Regions from separate parts of the Croceicoccus sp. Ery5 genome, predicted to be linked through region 3. Evidence: predicted binding sites of a transcription regulator. Region 3 holds the regulator's gene; each other region holds the start of a gene.

What was found. The regulator LexA, encoded in region 3, represses DNA repair genes until DNA is damaged. The targets are predictions, from matches to a motif close to GTTCCNCNCTTGTTCT.
Region 1: the regulator LexA is predicted to act here: its motif matches at 2,023-2,038, upstream of LOZ74_RS11090 (error-prone DNA polymerase).
Region 2: the regulator LexA is predicted to act here: its motif matches at 1,587-1,602, upstream of uvrA (excinuclease ABC subunit UvrA).

Annotation. Positions count from the first base shown of each region.
Region 1 covers NZ_CP087587.1:2,346,263-2,349,545, forward strand. The annotation lists gene LOZ74_RS11090 (error-prone DNA polymerase) at 1-1,969, opposite strand, end outside; gene LOZ74_RS11095 (UdgX family uracil-DNA binding protein) at 2,109-3,283, opposite strand, start outside.
Region 2 covers NZ_CP087587.1:2,128,996-2,132,278, forward strand. The annotation lists gene uvrA (excinuclease ABC subunit UvrA) at 1-1,575, opposite strand, end outside; gene LOZ74_RS10065 (YadA-like family protein) at 2,095-3,283, shown strand, end outside.
Region 3 covers NZ_CP087587.1:1,569,028-1,572,310, forward strand. The annotation lists gene LOZ74_RS07235 (ComEC/Rec2 family competence protein) at 1-1,529, shown strand, start outside; gene lexA (transcriptional repressor LexA) at 1,543-2,244, opposite strand; gene LOZ74_RS07245 (molybdopterin molybdotransferase MoeA) at 2,364-3,283, opposite strand, start outside.

The DNA.
Region 1 (3,283 bases), 780 kb from region 3:
ACTCGCGCGGGCGCAGCCGCGGCAGCATGTTCATTTGCGCGCGGCTTTCCACCTGGAAAACGCCCAGCGAATCCCCGCGCCGCAGCATGGCATAGGTTTCCGGATCCTCGCGCGGGACACTGGCCAAAGTCAGCGCGCGGCCATGATGATCGCGCACAAGATCAAGACATTTGCGAATGCAGGTCAGCATGCCCAGCGCCAGCACGTCCACCTTCAATATGCCCAGCGCCTCGATATCGTCCTTGTCCCATTCGATGAAACTGCGATCGGGCATGGCGCCATTGCCAATGGGCACGGTTTCGGTCAGCGCGCCTTGCGTCAGAATAAAGCCGCCCACGTGCTGAGACAGATGTCGCGGCATTCCAATCATCTGCTGGGTAAGCTTCAGAACCCGCCGCAAATGCGGATCGCTGATGTCCATGCCGGTTTCGGCCACATGCGCCTCGCCGATCTCGCGCCCCCAACCGCCCCATACGGTGCCCGCAAGTTTGGCCGTGACATCTTCCGACAGGCCCATCGCCTTGCCCACTTCGCGGATCGCCATGCGCGGCCGGTAATGGATGACCGTGGCGCACAGTCCGGCGCGGTGGCGACCGTATTTCTCGTAAATATGCTGGATCACTTCCTCGCGCCGCTCATGCTCGAAATCGACGTCGATATCGGGCGGCTCCTTGCGCTCTTCGGAAATGAAGCGGTCGAACAGCAGCGCATGGCGCGCCGGGTCGACGGCCGTAATCTCAAGACAATAGCAGACCGCCGAATTGGCCGCCGACCCGCGCCCCTGACACAATATCGGCGGATCGACACTGCGCGCGAAGCGGACGATATCGTGGATCGTCAGGAAATAGCGCGCGAGGTCGAGCTTTGCGATCAGCGCCAGTTCACGCTCCAGCGTTGCGCGAATGGTTTCCGGCAAACCACTGGGATAACGCCTGTCCGCGCCTTCCCATGTCAGCACTTCCAGATGCTGCTGCGGGGTGCGGCCTTCGGGATAGATCTCATCGGGATATTCATAGCGCAATTCGTTCAGGCTGAACCGGCAGCGGTCCGCCAGATCGCGGGCCGCGCGGATCGCATGCGGCCAGCGCGCGAACAGGCGTTGCATCTCCTCGGGCGCTTTCAGATGCCGTTCGGCGTTGGCGTGCAGCAAATGCCCCGCCCTTGCCACCGTGGTTTTGTGCCGGATCGCGGTCATCACATCCTGCAACGGGCGGCGGTCGGGTGCGTGGTAATGCACGTCATTCGTGGCCAGCAGGCCCAGCCCATGGGTGCGCGCCAGCGTATCCAGCCTGCCGATCCGCGCCACATCATCGCCGCGATAGAGATGGCTGGCCGCGATATGGCCCAGCGATGGCAATAATTGCGCCAGATGCGGCACCAGACCGGCAAAGGACAGGCTTTGCGCAACCGGCTCTGCCTGCCCCCCGCCAATCGGCATCACATTGCCCGGCAGGCTGACGCGGAACGGCATATCCAGATCGGGTGGCGGCAAGGCAATCAGATGCAAGGCGCCGTGCCCGCCATCATCCGCCGCATGTTCGGTCAGCATCGCCAGATCGATCTCGCACACGCCCTTGTCCTGCCATGCGCCCGACAAGGTCTGCATCCGCCCCTTGCTGATCAGCCGCGACAACCGGCCATAGGCCGCGCGCGTTTCGGGATAGGCAAGAAAGGCCAGCCCCTCGACCGTTTCGATCCGCGCGCCGATCACCGGGCGCAAACGCAAAGTCTCCGCCTCGCCATGTACGCGGACCACGCCTGCCAGCGAATTCGCATCGGCAATCCCGATGGCGTCATAGCCCATAGCGCGCGCCGTCATCACCAGATCGACCGCGTCGGACGCGCCGCGCAGGAAGGAAAAGCACGAGACGAGGCCAAGTTCGACAAAGGGCGCTCGCGGCGGCGCGCCCAATGCATCGGTATCGATCTCTATCCGGCGACGATCGGGCGTTAGCGGCGCGTCGGGCATGGCGGCACCGGCAGGCCCCTGAAAAGCGGACGGGTCACCGCGAACACAGGCCGGTTACCCCCACGTTCTGCCGCCCCGTCCACAGCACTATCATCAGATTTGCGCACAGCTTTATCCACAGCCAGTCCACAGCGCGCCATTACGCCAGTTCCCGAAGACGCGCTGCGACGGCCGCCAGGTCGGCGTCGAACAGCCGCGCCTGCTCTTCGCGCGCAGGCCCTTCCAACCGCAACAGATAGGACGGGTGCACCGTCACCCACAGCTCGCTGCCATCGTCCAGCGGCACAGGCGTGCCGCGTGCCTTGGTGACCGATATTGTCTTGCCCAACACGCTGCGCGCCGCGCTGGCGCCCAGTGCCAGCACCACCCTTGGCCGCACGATGGCGCGCTCCGCCTCTACCCACCAGCGGCAGGTGTCGATCTCCCGGGCAGAGGGATTCTGGTGCAGGCGCCGCTTGCCGCGACCGGATACGCCGCGATTTGGCACATCGCGATTTGGCACGTCCCCCGACACATATTTGAAATGCTTGACCGCATTGGTGACATAGGCGGCGCGACGGTCGATTCCCGCGCGTTCCAGATGCACGTCCAGCAATTGCCCCGCCGGACCGACGAAAGGGCGTCCCTGCCGGTCCTCGATATCGCCCGGTTGCTCGCCCATGATCATCAGCGGGGCATCGGGCACCCCTTCGCCCATCACCGCGCGGTTTTCCAGCGCGCCGATGGGGCAGCGCGCGCAGGCATGGATCGCCTTGTCCACCGCGTCCAGCGTTGCGGGCCGTTCGCCATTTTCCATCGCCCCTGCCGAAACCATGGCCGCCTCGCGCGCTTGCGCCCCCGCGATCAGATCGGGGATCAGCTGCGCTTCGGGCATGTTTTTCCAGTATCGGCGCGGCATTTCCTTCAGCATCGCGTCGATCTTCAACCGAGCGGGATTGAAGATCGATGCGTAATAGGCGCGCCACATCCCCTCTACCGGATCGCCGTTAGGCGCATCGGCACGCGTGGCGGGCGGCCCTTCGCGCAACGTATCGCCATCCCAATGCAGGCTGCCCCGCGGCGTCAGGATCGACCAGAGCATATTGGCAAAGCGACGCGTGAAGAAACCCGCATTATGGCGCAGGATGTGATGTTGCGGTTCAAACCATGCGACGAAATATTCGTCGCCCTCATGCTCGATCTCGCGGAAACGTAAAAAGGCGCGCATCTTGTGAATGTCGCGCCGCACGCCCCGCGCCATATCGGCCATGGCGCGTATGTCCGCATCGGCCCCGTCCTCGATCAGGCGGGGTTTCGACTGCAATCGCCACAACA
Region 2 (3,283 bases), 560 kb from region 3:
TCCGCCCGAAAGCGTGCCGCTGGTGCGGTCGAGGTTGAGATAGTCGAGCCCGACATTGTCGAGAAAACCGAGCCGTTCGTTGATTTCCTTCAGGATGGCCTTGGCGATCTGCTTCTGCTGGTCGCCCAGCTTCTCCTCGAGGCCGAGGAACCACGCCTTGGCATCGCTGACCGACAGGCGGACCGGACCCGCGATGTCGCTGCCCGCCACCTTCACGGCCAATGCCTTCTCGTTCAGTCGCGCGCCGCCACAGGCTTCGCATGGCTGCGCGGTCTGGAACTTACCCAGTTCCTCGCGCATCCACGCGCTTTCGGTCTGCAGCATGCGGCGATTGAGATTGCCGATCACGCCCTCGAACGGCTTGTTCACCGTATAGCTTTTGCGTCCGTCCTTAAAGGTCAGCGGGACCGGCTTGCCCTTGGTGCCATACAGGATTGCATCGCGGTGTTCCTGCGCCAGTTCCTCCCACGGCGTCTCCAGCTCGAATCCGTAATGGTTGGCAAGGCTGGCCAGCACCTGCATGTAATAGGGCGATGGCGGGTTCGATTTGGCCCATGGCACGACCGCGCCCTTTTTCAGGCTTAATTGCTCGTTCGGGACCACCAGTTGCGGATCGAACAGCAGCTTTTCACCCAGACCGTCGCAAACCGGACACGCGCCTTGCGGTGCGTTGAAGGAGAACAGGCGCGGCTCGATCTCTTCGATGGTAAAGCCGCTGACGGGACAAGCGAAACGTTCGGAAAAGACGATCCGGTTCGCCGGAATGCCCGCGCCCTTCAGATTGCCGCCACGCGCATTGGCCGACTGCCCCTCACCCTCGCGCCCCGGCACGACGCCATCGGCCAGATCGACATAGGCCAGCCCGTCGGCCAGACGCAAAGCTGTTTCGAACGAATCCGCAAGCCGCGTTTCGATCCCCCCTTGTCCATCTTTACTTCGGCGCACGGCGAGCCGGTCCACCACCACTTCGATGTCATGCTTGTATTTCTTGTCGAGCGCGGGCGCTTCCTCGATCGGATAGATTTCGCCGTCGATGCGCACGCGGGTAAAACCCGCCTTTTGCCACTCGGCCAGCTCCTTGCGATATTCGCCCTTCCGCCCGCGCACCACGGGTGCCAGAAGATAGGCACGCGTCCCTTCGGGCAGCGCCATTACGCGGTCGACCATGTTCGACACGGTCTGCGCCTCGATCGGCAGGCCGGTCGCGGGGCTATAGGGCACCCCCACCCGCGCCCATAACAGGCGCATGTAGTCATAGATTTCGGTCACCGTCGCTACGGTGGAACGCGGGTTCCGACTGGTCGTTTTCTGCTCGATGGAAATCGCAGGGCTCAGCCCGTCGATATGTTCCACATCGGGCTTCTGCATCATTTCCAGAAACTGCCGCGCATAGGCGCTCAGGCTCTCGACATAGCGGCGCTGCCCCTCGGCATAGATGGTGTCGAAGGCGAGGCTGGATTTCCCCGAGCCGGACAGGCCCGTGATCACGATCAGCGCGTCGCGCGGCAGATCGATGTCGATCCCTTTGAGATTATGCTCACGCGCGCCGCGGACGGAAATGGTGGTAAGGCTCATGGAGAATGGATGTTCCGCAGATGTTCCGCCGCGTCAAGATGCGCGACACCGGTTTTCCGCCATTTGGGGTGCACCCTGCCCACGTTCAACAGGAGCCGCCAGATGCTACGTGCCAGTCATCACCCCGCCTCGCGCTTGTCGTCCCGATCGAACCGCCGAATTCCCGAGTCGGCGCGGATGACGGGGTGTAATTTTTCGTGCTGCATTGCGAAATAAATGTGTTTTTGTATAGAATTTTGTTTTTCACGTTTCGCAAAAATATAATTTAGTTTTTAAGCACATCAATCCACGGAAACACCTTTGTTATAAAATTAACATTGGCCGTGTGAAAATAATTCAGATTTAAACTGATACAATTATAACATACATTTGTCGGTTAACACTCTGTTCCAATCAACATTAACGTCAATAAACCGGTAACTTTTTGTTCACCCCCTACCCTGACCCTCGAAGCAGTTGAAAACTCAACGCAAATGAGAGGTACAAGCGATGAATGGGGTTTTTTCACAGTCCAGAACCATGCTTGCAGGGGCCGTCGCCGTCAGCGCGCTGGCCGTTGCCCTGAATGCACAGGAAGCCAAGGCGCAGGCGATCCAGCCCGTCGTCGACGTCTGTACGGGCATTGCCCTGCAACCTTCCGCCGTCACCGACATTATCGATGCGGCCAATGATCCGCTGATCACGTCGCTTTCGACGCTGACCGACAATCTGCTCGACGTCGAAGCCGCGATTACCGGCGTTCCGATCATCAGCCCGCTGCTGGGCTCGATCTTCGGCCCCGGAGACCTGCTGAACGTGACCGATGTCGATATCGAAATCGACGACATCCTGGCCGGTATCGCCGCTGGCGAACCGATCGGCCTGTCGGTGCTCGATACCGATGGCAACCTGCTCGCTCCGGGCAGCGATTGTAATGTCGCGGCAGACAGCTTTTCGCTCGACACATCCGGCGGCATCACTATCGGTGGCAACCAGATTACCGGCCTTGGCGACGATGGCGAAGTGGCACTGGCCAATGACGTCGATGCCATTGCCATCGGCAACCGTGCGCTGGCCGATGTCGGCGCGACCGGTTCGCTCGCGCTGGGTGCCGATGCAACCGTGACCGCGGCCAACAGCGTTGCGCTGGGCAGCGGATCGCTGGCCGACCGGGGCGCGCTGGCGGGCTATACCGCCCCCGGCCTGTCGGGCACGTTCGACAGCGTCGGCACCGTATCGGTCGGCAGCGCAGGCAATCTGCGCCAGATCACCAATGTCGCCCCCGGCACGCAGGACAGCGATGCCGCTACGGTCGGGCAGGTGACCGGTGCAGTGGCCGAACTGGCCAACGATGCGGTCCTGTATGACGACGACACCAAGGCGTCGGTCACGCTGGCGGGTGCCGGCGGCACGACCATCGGCAATGTCGCCGATGGCGAGGTTTCGGCCACGTCGGCAGAGGCGGTAAACGGGGCGCAATTGTTTGCCACCAACCAGCAGGTCGATGCCAATACCACCGCGATCACCGATATCGATACGCGGGTGACGACGGCCGAGACCAATATCACCAATATCGACAATCGCGTGATCGTGAACGAAGGCGATATCGCCGATCTTCAGGATGCGCAGGCGTTGTCGGTGCAATATACCGACGCCACCCAGACCGAAGTGGCGCTGGGCGGTGCGGGCGGCACCACCATCTCGAACGTTGCGGATGGCGAATTGTCGG
Region 3 (3,283 bases):
TCGACGGGCTGGCGGCTTCGGGCTCTCTGCTCGAGCAGCCGGCGATCACGCGCGAGGGCGGCGGAATCGCGGGTTGGCGCAGCAGGCTGGCCGCGCATGTGCGCGAACAGGTCGGGCGGTTCGGCGGCACGGCGTCCGCGGCGATCGCGGCCACGCTGATTACCGGTGACAGGGGCGCAATTCCCGACAGCGACGGGCAAGCGATGCGCGATGCAGGTCTGGCGCATATGCTCTCGATCAGCGGGCTGCATGTGGGCGCCATCGTGGCAATCGCGTGGCTTCTGGTCGTCCGTGTGGGGGCCTTGTTCCCATGGCTGGCCCTGCGGGTCCGGCTGCCTCTGGCGGCAGCGGGGACGGGCGCGGTGGCGGGTATCGCCTATACGCTGCTGACGGGAGCGGCCTTGCCCACGGTGCGCGCCTGCCTTGCGGCCCTTCTGGTGGTGGGCGCGCTGGCGCTGGGGCGGCAGGCATTGTCGTTGCGCCTGATTGCACTGGCCGCAATGGGCGTGATGCTGTTCTGGCCAGAGGCCGTCATCGGCCCGTCGTTTCAACTCAGCTTTGCCGCGGTGATCGCGATCGTGGCGTTCCATAACAGCCGGTTCGTCGCATGGCTGCGGGGGAAGCGGGGAGAGAGGCGGGGAGAGGGTCGTCCGGGGCGACTGCTCCACGCCGGCTTGCTGCTGTTCCTGACCGGTCTTGTGGTAGAGGCGGCGCTGACGCCTTTGGTGCTGTTCCATTTCCAGCGGTCAGGGGTTTACGGCTCGCTGGCCAATGTCATCGCGATTCCGCTGATGACGGGATTGACGCTGCCGGTGCTGATCGGCGGGCTGGTCTTCGATGCCGTCGGCTGGGGTGCACCGTTCTGGTGGGCGGGGGCCAAATCGCTCGATCTGATTATCGCGCTGGCGCATGGCACGTCGTCATTGCGGGGGGCGGTTTTGCAACTGCCGCAGATCGCCCTGTGGGCCGTGCTTGCCTGTGTTGCGGGCGGATTGTGGCTGGCGCTTTGGTCTGGGCGGCTCCGCCTGTGGGGGTTGGCACCGTTGGCGATCGGGCTGCCTGCATTGTTTCTGGCTCGGCCAGCCGATTTGCTGATCGAGCAAAGTGGCCGCAACGCTGCGCTACTGGCGCCGGACGGACGGCTTTACCTGTTGCGCAACAGTACCAGCTTCTCTGCCGAGGCCATGGTGGAGGCGATGGGAAAAGGCGCGCAATATGGCGTCGAGCCGTTCGCCGAGTTTCCAGAATGGCCGGGGGCACGATGCAATGGCGATTTCTGCCAGATCGAAGCGGAGGGGCGCGTGTTACTTGTCGCCCAGCGACCGGCAGAGGTGCCCTATGGCCCGATGGTCGCGGCATGTGCGCGCGCCGATATCGTGATCGCCAGCAGGCGGCTTCCCGCCGATTGCCAGCCGGCCATGCTGAAGGCGGACAGCAGCCTGCTGACGCGGCGCGGCGGGCTGGCCGTCGACCTATCGAACGGCACCATCCGCGCGGTCAGACCCCAAGGCGACCGCCACGGATGGTGACCTAATCATCCGATCAGTGATAGCGGCGAAGCAATCCGGCGAGCCGTCCCTGAACCTGAACCTCCGACGGATCGTAGATTTGCGGTTCATAGGCAGCATTGGCGGGATCGAGCCGGACCATGCCGTTTTCGCGCCGCAGATATTTCAGCGTCGCTTCCTCGCCCCGCACCAGCGCGACGATGATCTCTCCGTCGCGGGCGGTGTCGGTGCGGCGGACCAGAGCGTAATCGCCGTCGAAAATACCGGCCTCCACCATGGAATCGCCCGATACTTCCAGCGCGTAATGCTCACCGCTGCCCAGCAAGGCTGCGGGAACAGGCAGGACCTGCGTATCCTCCATCGCTTCGATCGGGACGCCGGCGGCGATCCGACCGTGCAGGGGAATTTCGATCACATCGTTCGACGCGCCGGACGGCGGGGACGGACGCCTGAATTCGACCACATTATCGGCTTTCGCCGCGCTTGGCGCCACTGCCGCCGGTTTCGCCGTGCCGGTCACGTCGTCGGGCTGACGGATGACTTCAAGCGCGCGGGCGCGATTGGGCAGGCGGCGGATGAACCCGCGTTCTTCCAAGGCGGAAATCAGCCGGTGGACACCCGACTTCGATTTCAGGTCGAGCGCTTCCTTCATTTCCTCGAACGAGGGGGAAATGCCCGTATCCTCAAGCCGCTGTTGAATGAAGAGCAGCAATTCGTGCTGTTTGCGCGTAAGCATGGCCGATATCCTGTTCCGCCCAAAGTCCTGTTCCGTTCCGCACCCCAATGGCGCGAACGAATGCGGAACAATTAAGCAACATCAGAATGATCGTCAAGCCATGTTAACGCAATGTTCCACTAGGCGCGATTGCGCGGGGCAAAGGGCATGACTTGTACGATATCGCCGCTGGCAACCGTTCCGCTTCCTGCAGGGCGCAGGATCAGCGCATCGGCTTCGGCCAGCGGGCTTAATGCCGCACTATCCTGAAGGAACAGGGGCATGACGCCTGCATCGGTAAAGCGGCAGCGCAGAAATTCCGTCCGCCTGCCGGTTGCGGGCAGATCGGCAAGGCAGAACGCGGGCTGCAGCGCGGGCAGCGGCGACCGGTCGCCCATCAGCGCGCGCACGACGGGCAGGGCGAACAGATGCGCGGTGACGAAGCTGGAAACCGGATTGCCGGGAAGGCCGATGACGAGCTGCTTGCCCAGCCTTGCGACAAGGATCGGCTTGCCCGGCTTGATCGCAACGCGCCAGAAATCGATTTTGGCACCCATCTCCTGCAGTACGGGCAGCACGAGATCGTGGTCCCCCACCGAAGCGCCCCCGCTGGTGACGATCATCTGCGCATCGCCTGCATTTTCGAAGGCGCTGCGCAAGGCATCCCGCCGGTCGGGGACGGGGCCCTGACGCTGAACCGTGCAGCCGATATCTGCGAACAACGCGCCCAGCATCGCCCCGTTGCTGGCGGGGATGGAACCGGCGGGCAGCGGTTCACCGGCAGGGCGCAATTCATCGCCGCTTTCGATGACGGCGACGTTGGCGATTTCATGCACTGGCAAGATGCCATGACCTGCGGTGATGGCCAGCGCCAGCCGTGCCGGTGTCAGCCTTTCGCCCGCCCTGGCGACTGTCTGGCCGTCGCTGAAATCCAGTCCGCGCGGCCGAATATGGCGGTGAAGCGGGACGGGCGGTTCCCCTTCGAAATAAAGGCGGTTGCCCTCGCGGCGGCAATCTTCCTGGACGGCGACCATGTCCGCACCGTCGGGCACCACGCCGC